DNA from 2 places in the Pallidibacillus thermolactis genome. Region 2 is predicted to be linked to the other one. Evidence: riboswitches for the same ligand, from Rfam matches in the RefSeq annotation. Region 2 holds a riboswitch; the other holds the start of a gene.
What was found. Region 2 has a riboswitch for lysine ahead of OEV82_RS09360 (aspartate kinase). Riboswitches for the same ligand answer to the same signal wherever they lie in the genome.
Positions count from the first base shown of each region.

Region 1: linked by a shared signal. The riboswitch ahead of OEV82_RS03920 (transporter substrate-binding domain-containing protein) and the one ahead of OEV82_RS09360 (aspartate kinase) in region 2 are both predicted to bind lysine.

Region 1 is NZ_JAOUSE010000006.1:76,898-89,094, forward strand. Features, by position in the region: gene OEV82_RS03885 (glycine betaine ABC transporter substrate-binding protein) at 51-968, opposite strand; gene codY (GTP-sensing pleiotropic transcriptional regulator CodY) at 1,493-2,272, shown strand; gene OEV82_RS03895 (TetR/AcrR family transcriptional regulator) at 2,359-2,934, shown strand; gene OEV82_RS03900 (EamA family transporter) at 3,066-3,974, opposite strand; gene OEV82_RS03905 (sensor histidine kinase) at 4,209-5,972, shown strand; gene OEV82_RS03910 (LytR/AlgR family response regulator transcription factor) at 5,965-6,702, shown strand; gene OEV82_RS03915 (carbon starvation CstA family protein) at 6,871-8,682, shown strand; lysine riboswitch at 8,849-9,033, shown strand; gene OEV82_RS03920 (transporter substrate-binding domain-containing protein) at 9,192-10,025, shown strand; gene OEV82_RS03925 (amino acid ABC transporter permease) at 10,100-10,849, shown strand; gene OEV82_RS03930 (amino acid ABC transporter ATP-binding protein) at 10,876-11,643, shown strand; gene OEV82_RS03935 (OsmC family protein) at 11,763-12,197, opposite strand, start outside.
Region 2 is NZ_JAOUSE010000026.1:9,293-21,489, forward strand. Features, by position in the region: gene OEV82_RS09350 (succinate dehydrogenase cytochrome b558 subunit) at 25-636, opposite strand; gene OEV82_RS09355 (YslB family protein) at 941-1,393, shown strand; gene OEV82_RS09360 (aspartate kinase) at 1,512-2,753, opposite strand; lysine riboswitch at 2,911-3,088, opposite strand; gene uvrC (excinuclease ABC subunit UvrC) at 3,340-5,130, opposite strand; gene trxA (thioredoxin) at 5,273-5,587, opposite strand; gene OEV82_RS09375 (electron transfer flavoprotein subunit alpha/FixB family protein) at 5,791-6,768, opposite strand; gene OEV82_RS09380 (electron transfer flavoprotein subunit beta/FixA family protein) at 6,803-7,576, opposite strand; gene OEV82_RS09385 (enoyl-CoA hydratase) at 7,624-8,397, opposite strand; gene OEV82_RS09390 (TetR/AcrR family transcriptional regulator) at 8,571-9,161, opposite strand; gene OEV82_RS09395 (long-chain-fatty-acid--CoA ligase) at 9,357-11,060, opposite strand; gene OEV82_RS09400 (DUF350 domain-containing protein) at 11,351-11,758, opposite strand; gene OEV82_RS09405 (endonuclease MutS2) at 11,789-12,197, opposite strand, start outside.

The DNA of each region.
Region 1 (12,197 bases), on a different contig from region 2:
ATTCGAATTCTCCTTTTTAAATCAATGCAATGAAGTTATGTTCACTTTTATTATCCATCTTTAGGTTGAAGATCGTCAATGGAGTCAATATTCATGTAAGTTGGAACGACAAGGCCGGTTCTTGTACCTTTTAAGTTTTCGCCTAGGTCGACAATATCGTCCTTATATTTTTCATAAAATGGTTTGTGAGTTGAAGGTAACCATGGTGCTTGAGATGCATCCGCTTCACCATCTGCGATTGCTTGGAAAACGACAGCAGGATCAACGGGTGTTACTTTAACATTAAATCCTTGTTTCTCTAGTACTTGTTTAAGTACCTCACTTGAAGCTCGTTCAGTATCCCAAGGTGTTGATACTAATTCTATAGATTTTCCGTTAACAGGTTCAGTATCTTTAATCCATTGAGTTACCTTATCTTGATTAGCTTTAATCCAATTTTTAGCAGCTTCTTCAAAAGAAGTTTCTTGTGCTTCTAACATGACCGATTCCATATCTTTGACATCCCAATGGAATTGATTAAGAATTTTATAAGCGTTAGGCATGTCTTCCTTTAATCCTTTTCTAACAATTGTATGAATAGATTCCTCGCCACCAAAAGAGCCTTTTGGATCTTCTAAATATTTTAAATCATATTGAGAAAACTTGTAATGTGGATTCCAACCTGTAATAATAATCGGATCCTTATTTTTAATCGCATTTTCTAGTTCGGCCAACATGCCGGCTGTAGAACTTTCTTGGAGCTCCCAACCGGCTAGATTTTCGTATTCTTCTAACGTTTCTTTTGCTTGTTGGGTTATTCCGGCTCCTGGTTCAATGCCGATAATCGTATAATCTACTGCCTTACTATAATTGGTTGATCCATCTTCATTTATACTGCTTTCAGTATTGTTATTTCCACATCCTACTATAAAAAACATAACGGATACCATTGTAATCAGAATTAACTTTTTCCAGTTGAAATTTAACAAAATAAACACTCCTTAAATTATTGCTGATTTCGAACGAAGTATATGTTCAGAATAACATTCGTATAATTTGTTACTCAAACGGAGTATTCTTTAAATTTTGTCCACATTTTGGGCCAAATTTTGTTAGAAGCCATATTATGGAAGAATACTTTTAATTCAATGATGATATTCGATAAAACTCTATATTTTGATATGATTTAATTTTACTTTTTATAGTAATCTTCCTTATATGTAACAAAAAGTAGTAGATCCATTTACTTTTATTAAAATAATTGGATCTAAGTTCACAACCTCGTGTTAAACAATTCTAAAAGTTCTAATGTATTTGTTGTATTTTGTCGAATTTTATATTATTATTATTTTTTGGGTAGAGATGTGTTCTACTCATTATTTTAAGGACTTTTTTGTGAAGTTATTAACGACATAAATTTCTAGAATAAACAGAGGGCATAAGATATAGAAAAGTCCTACGATTATTTTTATAAAAAATACACATAATAATAAAAAATATAGGAGGATTTAATGTGGACTTATTAGCAAAAACAAGAAAAATTAATGCATTGTTGCAAAGTACTGGTGCTAGACCAGTAAATTTTGAAGAGATGGCTGATACATTGAGTGAGGTAATTGATGCCAATGTTTATGTTGTCAGCAGAAAAGGGAAACTTTTAGGTTTAGAAGTACCTCAACGGGTAGAAAGTGAAAAACTTAAAAAGATGATAGATGAAAAACAGTTTTCTGAAGAATATGCAAACAATCTATTTAACATTCGTGAAACGACAGCAAATCTAGGTGTTGATAGTGAATATACTGCATTTCCTATGGATAATCATGAAATCCTTCCAAATGCATTAACTACAATTGTTCCGATTAACGGCGGTGGTAAACGCTTAGGAACATTAATACTTTCCCGTTTAGATCAAGAATTTGAAGATGATGATCTTGTATTAGCAGAATATGGTGCTACTGTTGTTGGTATGGAAATTTTACGTGCTGAATCGGAAGAACTAGAAGAAGAAGCTCGTAGCCAAGCAGCAGTACAAATTGCGATTTCTTCTCTATCTTACAGTGAACTTGAAGCGGTTGAGCATATTTTTGAGGAATTAGACGGAAAAGAAGGAATTTTAGTAGCTTCCAAAGTGGCGGATCGCGTTGGAATTACTCGTTCTGTTATTGTTAATGCGCTTAGAAAACTAGAAAGTGCTGGTGTCATCGAATCCCGCTCACTCGGTATGAAGGGTACGTATATTAAAGTATTAAATGATAAATTCCTTGGTGAATTAGAAAAAGCAAAATTACACTAAGATTAATTAATTGTAATTTGGGAGGACGTTCTGTTCCTCCTTTTTTCGTGTATTGATTATGGTAATTTATATAAGGGGTGATAGGATTGGCGCGGGAACGGAAATTTACGTTAATCGAGCTTTTTCAAGCTGTGAAAAATCTTCTATTAAAAAATGGATATGAAGGTTTTACCTTCAGTATTTTAGCGGAACATTTAGGGGTATCAAGGGGAACAATTTATAAATATTATGCGAATAAGGACGAACTTATTACAGCTTTTATGATTCACGAGTTAAATGCCTTTCTTTCTGAATTGCAATATATTGACAATTATCAAACCTTTGAAGATCAGTTTGAATTTTTAATGAAGCAAATTTTTGATCGTATGAATGTCCATACCTTCATTGAAATTGGTAAGCAGATTAATGGGAAAAGTAATCAAAGGGTAAAAAAAAATCAAGAAGAACTAGAGAAGTTACATTTAGAAATGTATCGTTTGTTACAGAATTTTATCAATCTTGGTAAAAAAGAAAAAGTCTTAAAACAAGATATACCTGATTCTTTAATTCTTGCTTATATTTTTCAATCACTTACGATTCCAAACCATTTTCATGTGCCGAAAGAGGAGTGGAATCGTCACTTAAAGGAATTAATTAAATATGGTTTAATGAAGAGGGAATAATTTCAGCAGTTACCTAAATTCAAGTGATATGGAGAGAAACAGAAACCATTGTTCATCAAAAAAAAGAGGCTGGCAAAGGAAGAAACGATACTAACAACCTTACCGTTATCCTATTGATAGCCTCTTTATTTTCACAATTCTTCTGCGACACCTAAAACCGCAATCCCAATTAATACGATAGCAATGACGAAATAGTATGCTTTGTCTAATTTTTCTCTTAAGAATATACGAGATAAAATGACCGAAACAATGCTATAAGAAGCAATGAGCGGTGCTGCAATAACAGCGTTTTTGGCCATTGCAAACACATAGAAAAATTGGCCTGCCGTTTCAAAGATAGCTGCAGTAGCACGTACTGGCTCTTTTAAAATATGGAAGTTTTCTTTTTTTATTATGCGTATATAGATATAACATATAATGGCAACAATGAACCAAGTAAATTCATACGCTAAAAGTGCTGCATCTTCACTAATTAAAGCTAACTCATCTAAATAAATACCATCAGCAAATGTTCCTAAAGCATCGATTATCGCATAAAGAATAGGGAAGGTAATTGCTAAAATACTTAGTTGATATTTCGGGTCTATATTAACTTTGTCTGATTGCAAAGCTTGTGTTTGTGCTCGTTTTTCGAGAACACCTAAACCAATGACCCCACCCGTAATCAATACGATTCCAATAACATTGATCAAACCGATTGGTTGAGGGAAGAAAATAAGTAATAAGATGGCAGTGATTGCACCAGATGAGTTTTGAACTGGGGAAGAAATAGATAATTCAAGGTAACGCAGTCCAAAATAACCAATAATCATAGAAAGAATGTAAAGAATAGATACAGGTAAGTATTTCACCATGTCGAAAGGGTCAAAATGAATGCCTTTCACGAACATATAACATAAGGCGTGAATCCCCATTACAAGCCCGACCATGATAGATACTTTTAAATGGCTGTATTTGTCTTTAGCATTTGAACCTTTTTTATAAAAAAGATCCGCAGCCCCCCATGATAAGGTGGTTAATATGGCAAAAAGAAACCACATAAAAGACTTCTCCTTTATTTCATTTTGTTAGATTTTTAACATTTATGTGTATGTATGTAAAAAACTATTATATTATACTATAAAAGATTTGAATAAGCTATGTGAAAAATAAGGTAACCGATCCATTTTTTTAAAAGTAAAATCGTTTACCGTAATTTTACTCATAATGAGTATATTGTATACTAATATATTGAGACGATTGTAGTAAAAATCATCATGATAGGTAGGGTGGTTATGTTTACCTTAGTACCGTTTATGCTAGAAAAGACTGGAATTATATTAATCGTCGCTTTTTTACTTGCACAGTTACGCACCTTTCGCCAAATAATCCAAAACGAACAGGATCGTAAAGATAAACTCATGTTAATCCTTTTATTTGGAATGTTTGGCATCATTAGTAATTATACGGGAATAGAAGTTTTTAATAGATATACAGATTATATGAGCTGGCATTCGTTTATCGACGAAGATAATGCTATTGCAAATACGAGAGTACTAGGTGTTGTCATTGGTGGTTTAATAGGTGGACCAGTCGTCGGAATTGGTTCAGGACTTATTGCTGGTATCCATCGTTATTTTCTAGGTGGATTTACTGCTTTTGCTTGTTCAATTTCAACGATAATAGCAGGTATTGTGGCAGGATATTTAGGTAGGAAAAGAGGAGAATCAGGAAAGAAAATAACCGTAGGTTTTGCTGTTGTAACTGGTATGGTTATGGAAACATTTCAAATGATTATTATTCTATTCATTGCAGAACCTTTTCATCTTGCTTTAGAATTAGTTAAACTTATAAGTTTTCCAATGATTGTGATTAATGGATTCGGAACGATGTTGTTTATGCTCATTATCAAACATGCTAAACGAGAAGATGTTCGCATGCGTGTTTTGCAAACGGATACAGCATTCTCCATCGCAGAAAAGACTTTACCGTATTTTCGAGAAGGACTAAATATTGAATCCTGTAAAAAAATATCGGAAATTATTCTTGATATGACCGAAGCTGATGCAGTAGCGATAACAGATGAACAAATGGTTCTCGCCCATGTTGGTATAGCTAGTGATCACCATAAGCCATTATTGAAACCAGAAACGAAATTAACAAATCGCGTACTTCGATCGGGGCAAGTCGATGTTGCTCGTTCAAAAGAGGAGATTGGCTGTTGGGAACATGATTGTCCGTTAAAAGCAGCAATCGTCATCCCTTTAAAGGTAAAAAATCGAACAGCTGGGACATTAAAGATGTACTTTGTCAATCCAGCAAAGTTAGATCAAGTACAAGAACATTTAGCGAATGGTTTAGCAGAATTATTTTCTACCCAATTGGAACTAGTGGAAGCAGAGAAACAGGCGAAGTTGTTGAAAGATGCTGAGATTAAGGCGTTACATTCACAAATTCATCCTCATTTTTTGTTTAACAGTTTAAATACAATTTCCGCTCTCTGTCGAACCAATCCTGAGAAAGCACGCGAGTTATTGTTGCAATTAAGTTCCTTTTTCCGCGGGAATATCCAAGGAGCAAGGCAACCGTTTGTACCATTAAAGCTGGAACTTGAAGTTGTGCATGCATATATTGCCTTAGTCCAAGCCCGTTTTCCAGAGAAATTCCAATTCAAGTTTCAAGTGGATCCAAAGATGGAAAACTACTCAATACCGCCATTTATTTTACAACCACTTGTTGAAAATGCAGTTAATTATGGTTTTCCTGGTAGTAAAAATAAAGGGGCTATATACATTCGAATTTATCTGAAAGACAACCAGTTAAATATTATAGTAACGGATAATGGAATAGGGATATCCCAGGAAAAATTAAGTCAGCTCGGTAAACAAGTTGTTCATTCGAAAAAAGGGAATGGAACGGCATTATTTAATATATTTGAGCGCTTGCACGGTCTTTATAACCGAAAGGCCAGTATAAAGATTGAGAGTAAAGAATACTATGGAACTACTGTTTCAATTATTCTACCAATCTATGAAGAAGGGAATGGTCTAGGTGCTTAAAGCTTATGTTGTTGATGATGAACCATTAGCAAGAGATGAATTGAAATATATACTTAATCGGACAAGGAAGGTAAAAGTAGTCGGTGAAAGTGACAATATAGAAGAAGCTTTTACTGATATTGCCATCAATCAGCCGGATATTGTTTTTTTAGATATTCAATTAGATGAAGAAAATGGTATGACCCTAGCAAAAAAAATGGATCGTTTGCAATCGGTCCCAGCCATTTGTTTCGTGACAGCCTATGACGAATATGCTTTACAAGCCTTTGATACAAATGCCGTAGATTATGTTTTAAAACCATATGACGAAAAAAGAATACAAAAAACATTAGATAAAGTTAACAATATTAGAAATAAAGGCTATAACGAAGATGTCGACATCAGTAGAGGGAAGAACGAAAGGACTGATAAATTAGCTGTAAATCTAGATGAACGAATCATTTTGGTTAATCCTGCTGACATCGTATATCTTGAGGCTAAAGAAGGAAAGAGTAAATTAAAAACAATTCAATATGAATATGTTGTTGCTGAAACTTTATCAGGATTTGCTAAAAAATTAATCAACCATCCATTTTTGCAAGTTCACCGTAGTTTTATAGTTAATACAGATTTAATTATGGAAATACAACCGTGGTTTAATTCCACATATAACTTATTAATGAGTGATGGTTCGAAAGTCCCTGTAAGTAGAACGTATGCTAAAGATTTAAAGCAATTTATTGGCATATAACAAATGGAAATTGTGACAAATGATCAACATTTTCAGCAAGAATTGTATTTTATCTACCAGTCTTTGTTTTTCACCTCCCGATTTTTGCAAGTTACTATGAAAAACGAGAAAAAGCGTTTTTATTTTGTAAAATGTCGGTAACTAGTGAATGAGGGAGGAGAAATATTTATGAACGCGGTTACAATCGTGATTGGTTCTATTTGTATACTTTTGATTGCATATCGGTTATATGGTACTTTTATGGCGGCAAAAGTCCTTAAAGTAGAGGAATTAGAGGAAGAAATGAAACCGCCTTCCCATAAACATGAAGATGGAAAAGATTATGTCCCAACAAATAAATGGGTTACCTTTGGACATCATTTCGCCGCTATAGCTGCTGCAGGCCCACTCGTTGGTCCAATCTTAGCAGCTCAATTTGGATACTTACCGAGTTTACTGTGGCTATTAATTGGTGCGGTGATTGGGGGAGCTGTTCATGATTTTGTTGTACTTGTTGCATCAATGAGAAGAGATGGTAAATCCTTTTCAGAAGTTGCTAAAGAAGAGCTTGGTCCTGTTGCAGGATTTTGTACTGGATTAGCAATGTTATTTATTATAACGATTACAATGGCAGGACTTTCATTAGTTGTTTTAAATGCACTTGAAAGAAATCCTTGGGGAACATTTGCGGTAGCGATTACAATCCCTATCGCAATGGGAGTAGGATTATATCATAGAAAAACTGGAAACCTAAAATTAGCAACAATTGTTGGTTTTTCATTAATTATGATTGCTGTTATATTTGGTCAGTACATTGAAGGTACATGGCTTGGTGATCTATTAACACTTGAAAGTAGTACTTTAGCAATTATTTTACCAATATATGCATTTTTTGCTGCAGCCTTACCAGTTTGGTTATTATTACAACCACGTGATTACCTAAGTACTTTCATGAAAGTAGGAGTCTTTGGTGCTTTAATCGTGGGTGTTCTCTTTATTAATCCGACTGTTCAATTTCCTGCATTTACTGAATTGCTAGATGGAGGTCCGGTTGTTACAGGTCCAGTATGGCCATTTATTTCAATAACAATTGCCTGTGGGGCAATTTCTGGTTTCCACGTATTTGTTAGTTCTGGTACAACATCGAAAATGATTAATCGCTGGAGAGATGCAAAACCGATTGCATTTGGCGGTATGTTAGTAGAATGTGTTGTTGCTATTATGGCATTAGTTGCAGCTGTTTCTTTACAACCAGGAGACTATTTTGCGATTAACTCATCACCTGAAAAATTCGCTGAATTAGGTATGGAAACGGTCCACTTATCAGAACTTGAAGAAAAAGTAGAGATGGATTTAGAAGGTAGAACTGGTGGAGCGGTAACATTGGCAGTAGGAATGACCGAAATATTTACAGCGGTCCCATTTTTTAATCATCTTGCTTCATTCTTCTATCAATTCGTCATATTGTTTGAGGCAGTGTTCATCCTGACAGCGATTGATGCGGGAACTAGAACTGCACGATATTTAATTCAAGATTTCATAGGCACATTTTATAAACCGTTGAAAGATCTTAAGTCTATCGGTGCAAATATATTTGCTAGTGCACTTGCCTGTGTTATGTGGGGATATCTGCTATTATCGGGAGATATTAGTTCTGTTTGGGCACTATTCGGCGTTTCAAACCAATTAATGGCATCCATTGGATTAATTGTTGGTGCAACAGTTATTCTTAAAATTGCAACAAAACGTAGATACATGTTAACATGTTTGATTCCTCTTGCTTACTTGTTTGTAACCGTAATGGTCGCAGGTATTTGGATGGTAAAAAATGTCTACTTAAATCCTGTAGCTGACGGATATAATGTACTAAACGGTGTCCTTTCAATAGTTATGTTGATTCTTGGAGTTGTTATTTTAGTCTCTGCCATTAAAAAATGGAGAGAGCTGTGGAAAATTCCTCAAGCAGAATTAAATCAAATTGCCAAACGTGAAGTTGCGTAAACTTTAGGGAGTAGGTCGCCATACAATGAGGCGACCTATATTAAGTTGACCATCATATCCAAGATATTCACTGAAAGTTAGAATCTTCAATTCAATTATTTAGGTTGACAAGATGATAGTTAAGTTGTAATATAGATTCGACAATTTAATAGAATCCTCACTACTTCGGTGAGGTAGAGGCGCGGTATTTAATAGTCTTTTGAGGAGCTTGAGAACGCTATGAATCAAAGATGAGGAAATATCGCCGAAGCTTGTAATATTTCTCAGTATTACTTGCTGGGCTTACAGTGAATAACTGTAAGACTGTCTCAGGTATTTTATCCCGTATACCTGAGTTGTGCTATCTCATTTAGGGAAAAAGTAGGGGGACTTGTTGTACGGCACAATTTTGCATGTCAACGACCTGAGTTCACCTCGGGTCGTTTTTTCGTTTGAAAAAACGAATGAAAAGTAATATTTATCTCATGTTAAGAGATATATTGGTAAAAAATACTTTAGGAGGGAATTCAATGAGAAAGATATTTATGTTATGTATAACTTTATTATTCATAAGCGGGTTTTTAGCAGCTTGTGGAGGAGGTAGTGATTCAGGTTCAAGTTCTAGTGAAAAAGATACATTTGTTGTCGGACTAGAAGCAGCGTATCCACCGTTTAACTGGTCACAAAAAGATGACTCAAACGGTGCTGTTCAAATTAAAGGTTTGAAAGAATATGCTGGCGGGTATGACGTCGAAATTGCAAAACGAATTGCTGAAGAACTAGGAAAAGAGTTAGTAATCGTTAAAACGGATTGGGAAGGTTTAATTCCTTCGTTAAATTCGGAAAAAATTGATGCGGTTATAGCAGGAATGTCCCCTACTGAAGATCGTAAAAAAGCCATTGATTTTACAGATAGTTACTATAAATCTGATTTAGTCATGGTTGTCCAAAAGGGAAGTCCATATGAAAATGCTACTTCCATTCAAGATTTTAGTGGTGCGAAAATTACAGCACAATTAAATACATTCCATTATTCAGTTATTGACCAAATTGATGGTGTTAACAAACAACAAGCAATGAATGATTTTTCAACAATGCGTGTAGCATTGGAAGCTGGAAAAATTGACGGTTATGTTTCTGAACGGCCAGAAGCAATATCAGCAACTTCTGCTAACGATAAACTTACGTTTGTTGAGTTTGAAGATGGATTTGAAACCTCTGATGAAGATACTGCCATTGCAGTGGGGTTAAAGAAAGGCAGTGATTTAACAGAAAAGATTAATGAAATCTTAGCTGGTATATCTGAAGAAGAGCGTGACGAAATTATGGATGCTGCTATACGCAACCAACCAGCTTCACAATAAATTTTATCGAGGTTGTCCTTAAGTGTATTACCATGTAGGACATCCTCCTCTTTATCTACTAGGAGGAATTTAGTATGAATTTTGAAGTTATTGCCGATATATTTATCAATAACTGGGACGCTTTTCTAAGAGGAGCAGGCGTAACCTTATTGATTGCCATTGTAGGTACGGTTATCGGTTCTATTATTGGTTTAATTATTGGTGTGATTCGGACGATTCCTACACCAGAAAATCGAATAAAACGAATTTTTTTACGTGTGATAAATTGGATTCTCTCGTTTTATATAGAAGTATTCCGTGGCACTCCGATGATGGTACAGGCTATGGTTATTTTTTATGGCTTAGACTTAGCTTTTGGAATCGATATTGATAATATGACAGCAGCCTACTTAATTGTGTCTATAAACACTGGTGCATACATGGCAGAAATTGTCCGAGGAGGGATTTTATCCATTGATAAGGGACAATTTGAAGCTGCTCAAGCAATTGGCATGAATCACTATCAAACAATGATGAATGTTATATTGCCGCAAACGATTCGAAATATTTTACCAGCAACAGGTAATGAATTTGTCATTAACATAAAAGATACATCGGTATTAAATGTTATATCTGTTTCTGAGTTGTTCTTCGCTTCTAATACAATTGCCGGTGCAAACTTCATGTTCTTTGAAACGTTCTTTATTACTTCTGTTATCTATTTAGTCTTGACTTTTACAGTGACAAGAATATTACGGTTACTAGAGCGCAAATTGGAAGGACCAGAAAATTACAATTTAGTTGGCAATCAAATGCAAGTTGATTTGCCGAAGTTTAAGGACTAAGAGCTTGATTTGAAAGGAAGGTCATAATGAATAAGTTAGCTCAGCAAGTAGATGCTCAAACTGAAACGATTATTGATATTCAGCATTTGAGCAAATATTTTGGTGAACGTGAGGTATTAAAAGATATTAATTTTTCTGTTAAGAAGGGTGAAGTTGTTAGTATTATTGGTTCTTCTGGCTCAGGAAAATCAACCTTACTACGTTGTATCAATTTATTAGAAAAGCCTAGTGGTGGAAAAATTATTTTTGAAGGTACGAATATTTTAGAAGATATGAAAGATGTCAATCATCACCGTACAAAAATGGGAATGGTTTTCCAAAGCTTTAATTTGTTTGATAATCATGATGTACTTAGTAATTGTACTGTTGGACAAATAAAAGTGTTGAAACGTTCAAAAGAAGAAGCGGAAAAGAAGGCTTTAAAATATTTAAAGCTTGTTGGTATGGATCAGTTTATTCATGCAAAACCGAAACAACTATCTGGGGGTCAAAAACAACGGGTTGCTATTGCAAGAGCTCTTAGCATGGATCCGGATGTTATGTTATTTGATGAACCTACATCAGCTCTTGATCCTGAAATGGTTGGTGATGTTTTAGAGGTAATGAAAAACTTGGCCAACAGTGGTTTAACAATGATCATTGTGACTCATGAAATGGATTTTGCAAGAGACGTATCAGATCGCATTGTCTTTATGGATAAAGGTGTTATTGCAGAAGAAGGAACACCTGACCAAATCTTTAATAATCCAAAACAAGATCGGACAAAGGAATTTTTAAAACGAACATTAAAGTGAAAAAATTAGGACCGCAGAAATGCGGTCCTATTTATTGTAAAAAAGCTTTGTTACTGAATAAATTTTATATCAGCAACAGTTGAATCATTATCAAATTTCGAAGTACGTAAAAATATAGTTTACTTGATTGTAACCTCTAACTCTAATTCAACATTTCCTTGGATAGCTCTTGAAATCATACAAGATTTTTCAGCTTTTTCAGCAAGACGCATGGCTAATTTTTTATCTTGTTCAGTTGCCTCTTTTTTTAACACAATAGTCGGCCGATGTATAATCTTTTTATATGTAAACACCCCATCTGTTACATCCACAATTCCTTCTGATTCCAGAGTTAAATCTTCTTTTTCTAAGTGACTTCGTTGCATCATGGCAGCTAATGTAATGATATAACAAGTCGCTGCTGCTCCTAATAGCATTTCATCCGGATTTGTTCCGATACCCGGTCCGTCCATTTCTGGTGGAATGGAAACGGTCGTCTTTAAATTTCCTGCCTCAATTTCCCCTACATCATTTCGAAGTCCTGGCCAATGTGCTTTTAAATGAAAATGGTGTAA
Region 2 (12,197 bases):
ATCGCTTCACATAGTCATATAGTTTTATACAGTAAATGCTAAGATTGCACGAACACCTATAAATGTTACAGCTACAAAAACTAGCATTGTAACATACGTCAAAATTCTTTGTGAACGAGGTGATACGGTAATCCCCCAACTTACAAAGAATGACCATAAACCGTTCGATAAGTGGAATGTTGCACAAACAATTCCGACAATATAGAACACTAACATTGCAGGATTATCGACTATATTTGCCATCATGTCAAAGTTCACTTCAGCACCAAGTGCCTTCGCAATCCGTGTCTCCCACACATGCCACGCAATGAAGATAATGAGGATAACCCCTGTAATTCTTTGCAAAACAAACATCCAGTTTCTAAAAGTACTGAAACGAACATTGTTTGGCTTTGCAGTAAACGCTATGTATACTCCATATATTGCGTGGAATAATATAGGAATATAAATGACTACAGTTTCTACAAATAGTAGAAATGGGATGTTTTCCATCAATCCTGCAGCTGCATTATATGCCTCTGCTCCCTTTGTTGCTTGATAGTTAATTGTTAAATGGACAATTAAGAAAATACCGATCGGAAGAACTCCTAATAGTGAGTGTAATCTCCGATTATTAAACTCACGGTTTCCTGCCATCTTAAGATGTACCCCCCTTAGTTATTAATCATTGACTATAAATTTTAAAAACTATGGCAAATATATGAACAACTCAATTGTAAACCTTTTTATAAAACCCGTCAAGAAAACGGATACAGGTTTAATAATATTTGAAAAATATTTTTTTCTTCACATGATAGTTTCATAAAGTTGTCATAAAGTCCTAATAAAAATTCTAAATTTTAGGAGGATATTTTAATATAATTTTTTTCCAAATAAATAAATGTTAAATAAATGAACAGAAATTGTATATAATAGATTTGAAGAAAAGGGGGAGCAAAGTTTGAGTAGAAAAACAGTAAAAGAAAAAATAAACTTAACTGAATTAACCGTTCCTGCATTTGGATATGAACTGATTCGTGAAGATTTTATAGAAGAAATTTTAGGGGAAGATGCACCTAGTATTCTTTATTGGATCGGAAAACAAATCGCTCGAAAATATCCATTATTTTCTTTTGATGAGATTCAAGAGTTTTTTCGAAATGCAGGATGGGGCAACCTGGATATTATTAGCCAAAAGAAAAGTGAAATCGAACTTCAATTAACAAGCGACTTAGTAAAACACCGCATTTTAACACGAACCAATGCAACATTCCAACTTGAGGCCGGCTTCCTCGCTGAACAAATTGCCCAACAAAAGAAAGTTTATGCCGAAACTTTTGAACATCCGAAAAAAAAGGATGGAAAAGTATTGTTTACAGTGAAATGGGATGATATTCCACTTATAGACTTATAAATAATGTGGACATTGTTCATTATATTATTCATTTCAATTGTAAAATAACCATTTTTTTACAAAAAACTTCATCAAATGAGTTGACTGACTCACTTGATGAAGTTTTTTAACGTTTTTATTATTTTGCAACACTTACTTCCTGTTCTACCTTTGAAAGACCGAAAACATCATGCAGTATTTCAGCAGCCTTTAACATTTGGTCTTCGTTGACTACAGCAGATACTTTAATTTCTGAAGTACTGACCATTTTTACAAAAATATCTTTTTCAGCTAATGAAGCGAACATTTGAGCCGCTACACCTGGATTTGAAATCATGCCTGAACCAACAATGGATACTTTTGCTAAACCTGATTCATATTCAATATGATCATAACCAATTGATTCTTTATGTTCTTCCAATACTTGCAATGCCTCTTGCAACTCATCGGTTTTAATCGAAAATGATAGTGTATTCAAGTTTTGGTCAGACGCATTTTGAATAATAATATCCACATTTACGTTATTTTTAGCTAACGGAGTAAATACCGATGATAAACTTGCAATTTCATTTGATAAACCATAAACCGTTAATTTTGTAATATCTTTTTCAAAGGCAACACCGCGGACAACTAAGTTTTCTTCCATTATTGTTTCCTCCAATACATAAGTTCCTTCCACTTTTTCTGTACTTGAGCGAACGACTAAAGGAATTTGATAATTTTTCGCAAATTCAACAGACCTTGGATGAAGCACACCTGCACCTAAATTCGCCAACTCTAACATTTCATCATAAGATATCGTTGATAATTGTCTCGCAGACGGAATATAACGTGGATCGGCAGTATATACACCCGTTACATCTGTGTAAATATCGCATCGATCAGCACCTAGAGCTGCTGCTAAAGCGACGGCAGACGTATCTGAACCTCCACGGCCTAACGTCGTTATTTCTCCATCTTCAGTGATACCTTGGAATCCAGCAACTATCACGATTTTTCCTTCACGGATCGCCCTGTTGATCTGGTCGGTATCAATGTTCAAAATCCGTGCACTCCCGTGAATCGGTTCTGTTTCCACCCCCGCTTGCCAACCTGTCATCGACACTGCATCATGTCCTTTTTCATGCAGCGCCATTGCAAGTAATGCAATCGTGACTTGTTCACCTGTCGTGACTAACATATCCAATTCACGTTTACTAGGCTTGGTTGAAACTTGTTTAGCTAAAGAAATTAACTCATCCGTTGATTTTCCCATTGCTGATACAACGACGACAACATTATTCCCTCTTTTTCTTTCATCTAAAACTCGATCTGCTACATTTAATATTTTTTCTACCGTTGCTACCGACGTACCGCCAAATTTTTGTACAATAATGCCCAATTTTTTCCCCCTCTTTTCAGCTGTTTAAGCCAAATTTTAAATACATTGTTACACATTGTGAAAATTGTAAGGAGAGCGCTAGAAACTTGTGCAAGATAAAACAAAAGACAATGGAGAAATCCCATTGCCTGCAAAAACGCAATTATTAGCGTGTTCACAGTGAGATAGCTCTCCAAGAGTAACTCTTGACAGTTCTGTACTTATTCAGTAGCAGAACCAAGAAAAAATAGAATTGGACTATTTTTTCTTTCGGCGATTTTTCCTTTCCATGTATTTCACAGAAGTCCAATCTTCTCCATACATGTACTCTTAAAAACCGCGCCTCTATCTTCACGTCTTTTCAGAACATGAATTTATTAAATTGGCTATATTATAGCATGTTGAAATAATGGAATCAATACATATTTTCTGATTATTTATTGTGCGCAAATGTGAGATGCTCGATCGGACTTTTCTTATCTCTTTTGGTTCCCTTTTGTCCGCGAGAAGTTCTCGCAAAGACGTTTCAACCTCTTTTCCTCACCTTTTTGTCCATGAAACAAAATCTCAAAAAAAATAAAAAAGGAAATCCACTTAAAAGGACTTCCTAGTCTTCAGAGTTTTGTAATGTTTGAACAATGGATTCGGCCACATTTTTCGGTATCCCAATTTTCATGAAATCCTCAACAGAAGCATGCTGCATTTTTTTTACAGAACCGAAATGCTTTAATAATAACTGCTTTCGTTTCTGACCGACTCCCGGTATTTCATCGAGAATGGATTGAATCATCGATTTTCCACGTAATTGGCGATGGAATGTGATCGCAAAACGGTGAACCTCATCTTGAATCCGCTGAAGCAAGTAGAATTCTTGACTATTTCGAGCAAGAGGGACCATTTCTGGTGGATCACCAAATAGTAAATTAGAAGTTTGATGCTTATCATCTTTTACTAATCCCGCAACTGGAATGTCAAGGCCAAGTTCATTTTCTAAAACATCCTTCGCTGCTTCAATTTGTCCTTTTCCACCATCAATTAAGATTAAATCAGGCAGTGGCTGGTTTTCTTTTAAAACGCGTGTATACCGTCTCCGAATAACCTCTCGCATCGAGTCATAGTCATCTGGTCCTTCAACCGTTTTAATTTTATATTTCCGATATTGCTTCTTATCTGGCATCCCGTTTGTAAAAACGACCATTGCCGATACCGGGTTTGTCCCTTGAATATTGGAGTTGTCGAAGGCTTCAATACGATACGGCGTATAAATATTCATTTGCTCGCCTAATTTTTCGATCGCTTTTATTGTTCGTTCTTCATTCCGCTCTAATAAGGAAAACTTCTCTTTTAATGCTGCTTTCGCATTTTTGTTTGCAAGTTCAACCATTTCCTTTTTTTGTCCCCGTTTTGGCTGAACAATTTTCACATCAAGTAAAGCATGGGCGAGTTCTGCATCCACATTTTGCGGTAGTAAGATTTCTTTCGGCTTAAAATGTTCTGGTCGATCATAAAATTGGCCTAAAAATGTTAGCATCTCTTCTTCAGGATCTTTATAATAAGGAAACATCGACACATCCCGTTCAATTAATTTTCCTTGACGGACAAAGAATACTTGGACACACATCCAACCTTTGTCTGCAGCATAACCGAAAACATCTCGATCTATATGATCGGTCATCGTTGCTTTTTGTTTTTCCATCGTCATTTCTATGGCCGTAATTTTATCCCGATACTCCTTCGCCCGCTCAAAATCTAATTTTTCACTGGCTTCGATCATTTTTTCAGTGAGATCTTTCTTTACTTCTTTATAACCACCATTTAAAAACTTTGTAATCTCGGTCGTCATTTTTTTATACGTTTCCTGTGAAACATCAAAGACACAAGGTGCTAAACATTGGCCAATATGGTAATATAAGCACACTTGTTTTGGTAATGTTTGGCATTTACGTAACGGATATAACTTGTCGAGTAATCTTTTTGTTTCCCTTGCTGCATAAACATTGGCATAGGGACCAAAATATTTGGCTTTGTCACCTTTTTTTACTTTACGCGTAATGATTAACCTTGGATGACGTTCAGACGTCAGCTTAATAAACGGATATGTTTTATCATCCTTCAACATGACATTATATTTTGGATCATATTGTTTAATTAAATTGTTCTCCAAAATTAATGCTTCGACATCGGATGACGTTATAATATATTCAAAGTCCTCTATTTCACTTACCAATGCTTGAGTTTTCGCATTATGCGATCCTGTGAAATAAGAACGGACCCGATTTTTTAAAACTTTTGCTTTCCCGACATAGATAACCGTCCCTTGCCGGTCCTTCATTAAATAACAACCAGGTTGATCTGGCAATAATGCTAATTTCTCTTTAATTTTTGGTTTTGTTTCCAATGTGCTCACTCCATATTGAGTGTTATTCATATAACTAATATTATACTATAATTCCTTTAGGGGATAAAAAGATAGATAAAAGGTATATAAATGAAGAAAAGCAGCCCAAAATGGACTGCCATGTCAATTGACGATTACAACATTATAAATGATTGTTAATAACTTCTTCTAAAGCTTCTTTTGGACGGTATCCAACGACTTTATCCACGATTTCTCCGTCTTTAAATAGAATTAATGTTGGAATACTCATCACACCGTATTTTGCTGCCGTTTCTTGGTTTTCATCAACATCTAATTTTACGATTTTAACTTTATCGCCCATTTCAGCGTCAATTTCTTCAAGAACTGGAGCTATCATTTTACAAGGACCGCACCAAGTAGCCCAGAAGTCTGTTAAGACCAAACCGCTTTTAATTTCTTCACTAAATGTTTGGTCAGTTGCATTTACAATTGCCATAATAACCCTCCTTAAAATTTCTTATCGACAGTATATCACTGGATCCACAAATTTGCGAATGATTTGTTTCAACATCATTTTACCCTATATTGGCTGAAATAACCATTAAATCATATCACTGAAAAAAATAACAGAATACTTTGTAAATATAATTTAAAAAATCAAAGGGTAAAGTAACAAATTGTCACTTTACCCTTAGAAATTTAAGCGTTTACTTTTAATTTTTTAAACTCTTCTGTAAGTTGTGGGACCACTTCAAATAAATCACCAACAATACCGTAATCAGCAACTTTGAAAATATTAGCTTCAGGATCTTTATTAATTGCTACAATTACTTTTGAATTGGACATTCCCGCTAAATGTTGGATCGCACCCGAGATTCCAATTGCAATATAAAGGTCTGGTGTTACTACTTTTCCTGTTTGACCAATTTGGAGTGAGTAGTCGCAGTACCCGGCATCACACGCACCACGGGAAGCACCAACGGCTCCTCCTAAAACATCTGCCAATTCTTCCAGCATTTTGAAGTTTTCGGCACTTTTCAATCCACGTCCACCAGCAACAACCACTTTTGCTTCTGATAGATCCACACCTTCGCTTGTTTTCTTCACAACCTCTTTAATGATTGTGCGCAAATCTTTAATATCAACATCTACTTTTGAAACATCGCCGGAACGAGACTCGTCTTTTTCTAATGCAGCAATATTATTTGGACGAACAGTTGCAAAAATGAGACCGTCCGTTACAATTTTCTTTTCAAAAGCTTTACCAGAATAAATAGGTCTTGTAAAGACCACATTTCCACCTGTAACTTCAACATTGACTACATCTGAAATAAGTCCGGAATCCAATTTGCTTGCAACTTTTGGCGATAAATCTTTTCCTAACGCTGTATGTCCAAATACAATAGCTTCTGGATCTTCTTGCTTTATGACGGCAAGTACAGCTTGTGAATATCCATCCGAATTATATTGAGCTAACTTATCATTTTCCACAACAACTACTCGATCCGCACCATATTGTATCAGTTCGTTTGCTAGAGATTCTACCGACTCTCCCAATAATAAACTAACGACCTCACCATCTTCAGCAATGGTTTTTGCTGCTGCAATTGCTTCAAAGGAAACATTCCGTAATTTATTATCCTTTAACTCCGCTAATACTAAAACTTTTCTACCCATTTCAAAACCCTCCTGTTCGTAAACGTATTAAAGTTTAAATTACCTTTGCGTCGTTATGAAGTAAAGACACCAATTCTTTCACTTGATCTGCAAGTTCACCTTCTAAAATTTTACCCTCGGATTTTTGTGGCGGTAGGAAGACTTCGATCGTTTTCGTTTTTGCTTCAACGTCATCTTCATCTAAATCAAGATCATCTAATTCTAATTCTTCTAACGGTTTCTTTTTCGCTTTCATAATCCCCGGTAATGACGGATATCTTGGTTCATTTAACCCTTGTTGTGCTGTCACAAGCAGTGGTAGTGTTGTTTCGATTGTTTCTTCGTCACCTTCCACATCTCTTACAACAGTGACTTTTTCTCCGTCAATTTTCAAATCGGTAATGGTGGTCACATAAGGAATTCCTAATAAATCGGCCACTCTTGGCCCTACTTGTCCTGTACCATTATCAATGGCTACATTTCCTGCAAGAATTAAATCCGGATCTTTATCCTCAAGGTATGTTGCTAAAATTTTTGCAGTCGTATATTGATCTTTTATTTCTAAGTCATCTTCTACATTTATTAAAACCGCTTTATCTGCACCCATGGCCAGGGCTGTACGCAGTTGTTTCTCGGCATCTTCTCCACCGATTGTTATAACTGTGACTTCTCCACCATGTTCGTCACGGACTTGGATTGCCTCTTCTACGGCATATTCATCATATGGGTTAATAATGAACTCAGCGCCGTCTTCATCAATTCTGCCACCTGTAATCGTTATTTTTTCTTCAGTGTCAAAAGTTCTTTTCAATAAAACGTAAATGTTCATCAAACATCCCCCTTACATTGTTTGTTCGTATATAAAAAATACTTACTTTATTTCCCCGTGAAATTTGGCTGTCTTTTTTCTAAAAAAGCGTTAATCCCTTCTGTAGCATCTTCTGTTTGAAATACCTCGCCAAATGCTTTCGCTTCTGCCTCAACACCTTTGGCAAATTGTTCAGTCTTTGCATATGTTAATAGATTTAATATGGCTTTAATGGTTGAAGGACTTTTCATTTCAATTTTCTTAGCCAATTTCATCGCTTCATCCAATAGCTTTTCCTCTGGAACAGCGATGTTGGCAAGACCGATTTTCACAGCATCTACCCCTGAAACCGGTTCTGCAGTTAACATCATTTCAGCCGCTTTTGCGGTTCCAACATATTTTGGTAGTCTTTGTGTTCCGGCAAATCCTGGTATAATTCCTAAGGATAGCTCTGGTAATCCGAGCTTTGCCGTTTCACTAACAATGCGTATATGACAACTCATGGCAAGCTCTAATCCGCCACCTAATGCGGCACCGTGAATGGCCGCTATAATTGGTTTAGGAAAATTTTCGATGCGGTCCATAAGTTTTTGGCCTTTAGTGGCCAACTCTGCAGCGTTCTTCTCTGAATCTATGCTTGTAAACTCTTTAATATCAGCACCGGCAGAAAAGAATCTTCCTTCCCCTTTAAGGACAATGACACGAACTTGATCATTTGTTTCGATCTCATTTAACATATGATCGAGTTCGGATATGACAGCACCTGCTAATGCGTTGGCAGGAGGGTGGTTTATTGTAAGTACAGCTGTCTTGTTGACGATTTCTTGATTTAAAAATTCCATCTCCCATCCCCTTTTCCATTTAATAGATTCATAGGATCATCTATTAGAAAACAGAGAAGACTCTGTCTCTAAACAAGTCATTTTTTAACCTTGTATAGGTCTTAAATAAAAATTTTTGAGCAATAATTTTCTCGAATATTTAAGAAAGAAATATAAATAGGAATAGTCAGATATTAATGGTGATTCCCACACCCATGAATGAGTAACTGATGGATTTTTGGAGCTAAGCTGACTAAATCATATTTATGGTCATTCATCACCCAATTAGTTGCTGTCTCATCTATCGTTCCAAAAATCATTTGTCTTGTTAAACGGATATCTAATGCTGGGGCAAATTCACCATTTTGAATTCCTTCTTCTAAAATGTTATCAATCAGTTGTAAATACCCTTTTAAAATATCGTTAATTTTCAGACGTAATTCTTTATTTGTTTGACGTAATTCAAGTTGTGTAACAATAGCTAAAGCATGATCTTCTGATAAGATGCGAAAATGATTTTCTACTAATAATAATAATTTCTCCGCAGCTGTATTTTTTCCTGCTATAATTTCAGATAAATTTTGAATAAATTGTTGCATTTTTTCTTTAAATAAAGATATTAATATATCTTCTTTATTTTTGAAATATAAATAAATCGTACCATCAGCTACTCCAGCTTGTTTTGCGATCTTTGAAACTTGACATTGATGGTATCCATTTTCAGCAATTGTGATTACAGCGGCATCGATAATTTGCTTATATTTTGGTTTTTGGTTGTTTTTCAATACTCTTTCACCTTCGACTTTATTTTGTATTTTTCTATGTTGGAAAGAATGAAATATGAATGAATAATCATTCATATTCTTATATTAAAAGACCTGAAAGTTTTTGTCAAATACCATCTTATCTCACTTGTCCAACTTATGAATAAAAAAAAGGGCCCTAGAAGTTTCCTTTTCGCAAAATTTTTAACTATAATATTAGGCCTTTTTCTCCCCCTCTTGATTTTCCACCTTTTTCCGTTCCTCTTCTACTAATTGGCGACGCAAGATTTTGCCAACGGTTGTCTTAGGCAATTCATCACGGAATTCATATAATCTTGGTACTTTATAGGCAGCCAAATGTTTTCTGGCATATTTGTCCATCTCTTTTTCCGTAACTGAGTGACCTTCTTTAAGTACAATATAAGCTTTTACGGTTTCACCACGATATGAATCAGGGACTCCAGCTACCACTGCCTCTTGGACCGCCGGATGTTCATATAACACCTCTTCAATCTCTCTTGGATATATATTAAATCCGCTGGCGATAATCATATCTTTTTTGCGATCGACAATGTAAAAATATCCTTTTTCATCCATATAACCTAGATCTCCTGTATATAACCAACCGTCACGGAGGGTTTTCGCCGTTTCCTCAGGACGATTCCAGTAACCTTTCATCACTTGTGGGCCTTTAATTACTAATTCTCCTACTTCACCTGGAGGGAGTGTTTCATCGGTTTCCAATGACCTGATTTCTGCTAATGTATTAGGCCAAGGAATGCCAATGCTACCTTTAATTCGTTCACCATCCCATACTAGGTTGGCATGGGTCACTGGTGAAGCTTCTGTTAAACCATAACCTTCCACAAGTTTCCCACCGGTTAATTGTTCAAATTGTTCTTGAACTTCAACTGGTAATGAAGCAGAGCCGCTTATACAAGAGTCGATTGATGATAAATCATATTTTTGTAAATTCCGATGATTTAATAAACCAATGTACATGGTTGGTGCACCTGGAAACATCGTCACTTTTTGACTTTGAATTGCTTTTAACAATACTTCAGGTTCTGGCTTCGGAATCAGCACAACTTTCGAACCTTGCATGACGGACAAAATTAATACGGTCGTCATCCCATATACATGGAAAAAGGGCAACGCACCTAAAACAACTTCCTTACCTTCTTCACATTTATATAACCAGGCTTCACACATTTTGGCGTTGGAAACTAAGTTTTTATGTGTTAACATAACCCCTTTTGGAAAACCTGTCGTTCCACCTGTATATTGTAATATGGCAAGGTCGTTTTCAAAGTCAACTTCAACAATCGGATCTTCCAATGTTGAAGTTTTCATAATTTCAGTAAGTAGATGGACATTACCGGCATGCTCGACTTTTACCGAAAATCCGTATTGCTTCTTCTGGATAAATGGATAAATCAAATTTTTCGGAAATGGTAAGTAGTCTTTAATGGCCGTAATAATAATATGTTCTAGATCGGTTTCGTTTTTTACTTTTGTAATTCTTGGGTATAAAATATCTAACGCAATAATTACCTTTGCACCCGAGTCTTTCATTTGATAAGCAACTTCTCTTTCCGTATACATCGGATTCGTTTGAACAACAACACCACCAGCAAACATGACCCCAAAAAAGCAAATGAACGATTGTGGTGTATTCGGTAGCATGATACCTACACGATCCCCTTTTTTAATCCCTAGCCCTTTTAAATAATTGGCCAATTTCAAAGCCGATTCATATATTTCGTTAAATGTCATTTCTTTTCCATTGAAATGAATTGCAGCTTTTGTCGGGTACTTTTTGGCGGTTTCCACTAAAAATTGTTGCAAGGATTTTTCCGCAATTTCAATTTCTTCAGGTATTGTTTCTGGATAATGTTGTACCCATGGTTTATTTTCCATATTTCCCCTCCCCTTTGAACATTTTGAACATTCAAATTGTTCACTATAGATATTCTATCGAATCTTGACAACGTTTACAATCTTTTTAATTTGAAAAAGTCTGCATATTTAAAAAAGTAAAAAGTAATCCTTACGCTATTAAAAGAGTAAGGATTACTTTCGAACGATATAATTTTAAGTTAAGTTAATTTAATAACAAATAAACACAACCCCAAAGGAAAAATACGATACAACAAGCAATTAAGATTTTCCCTAATTTTTCCAGGTTCCTCTCCCCCATTTTTTATTTCTTACATAATTCCGGCACCGATTACATAAGAAAGACCGACGGAAATTACCATTGAAATAAAACCTACGGCACGGTTCCCTTTTCCAATTTCCTCGTCAACCTTAAATTTCGGGGTTAAAAATTCAAAGATAAAATAGGCAATAATCAAAAGGAAAAATCCGAAACAACCCCATCCAATCATAACGAATAACGAATCGTTATGTAGAATTGAGTAGCGAAAAATATTCAATATCCCGAAAATTTTTCCACCGGTCGCCATGGCAACAGCCATATTCCCTTTCTTTATTTGTTCCCAGTTATCATATTTTGTTACAAGCTCAAAGATTGCTAGGAAAACAAGTGTACATAGGATAGCTACGCCATAGTTAGCGGCATGATTGACTAGTTCACTTTCCCAAAACTTTTCCATCCAATATCCCTCTTAATTTTTGGAATTAATCTATTTAAACTCTACGATTGTTACACCTGTTCCGCCTTCATTCGCATTTCCAAAGTGGAAAGATTTGACTTGACGATGGTTTTTCAAGTAATTTTGTACACCGGTCCGCAGTGCTCCTGTACCCTTTCCGTGAATGATGGATACCCGTGGATAACCCGCAAGTAGCGCATCGTCAATATATTTTTCAAGTCGAACAAGGGCATCCTCATAACGTTCACCACGTAAATCCAGTTCTAATCCGACATGATATTCTTTACCTTTAATTGATGCAATGTGCTGTGTCTCTTTTTTTGGTTTACTTTTAATTAATTCTAGGTCATCTTCCTCGACTTTCATCTTTATAATGCCGATTTGAACTTGCCATTCATTTTCAGATACACGTTCGATTAAATGGCCTTTTTGATCGAAG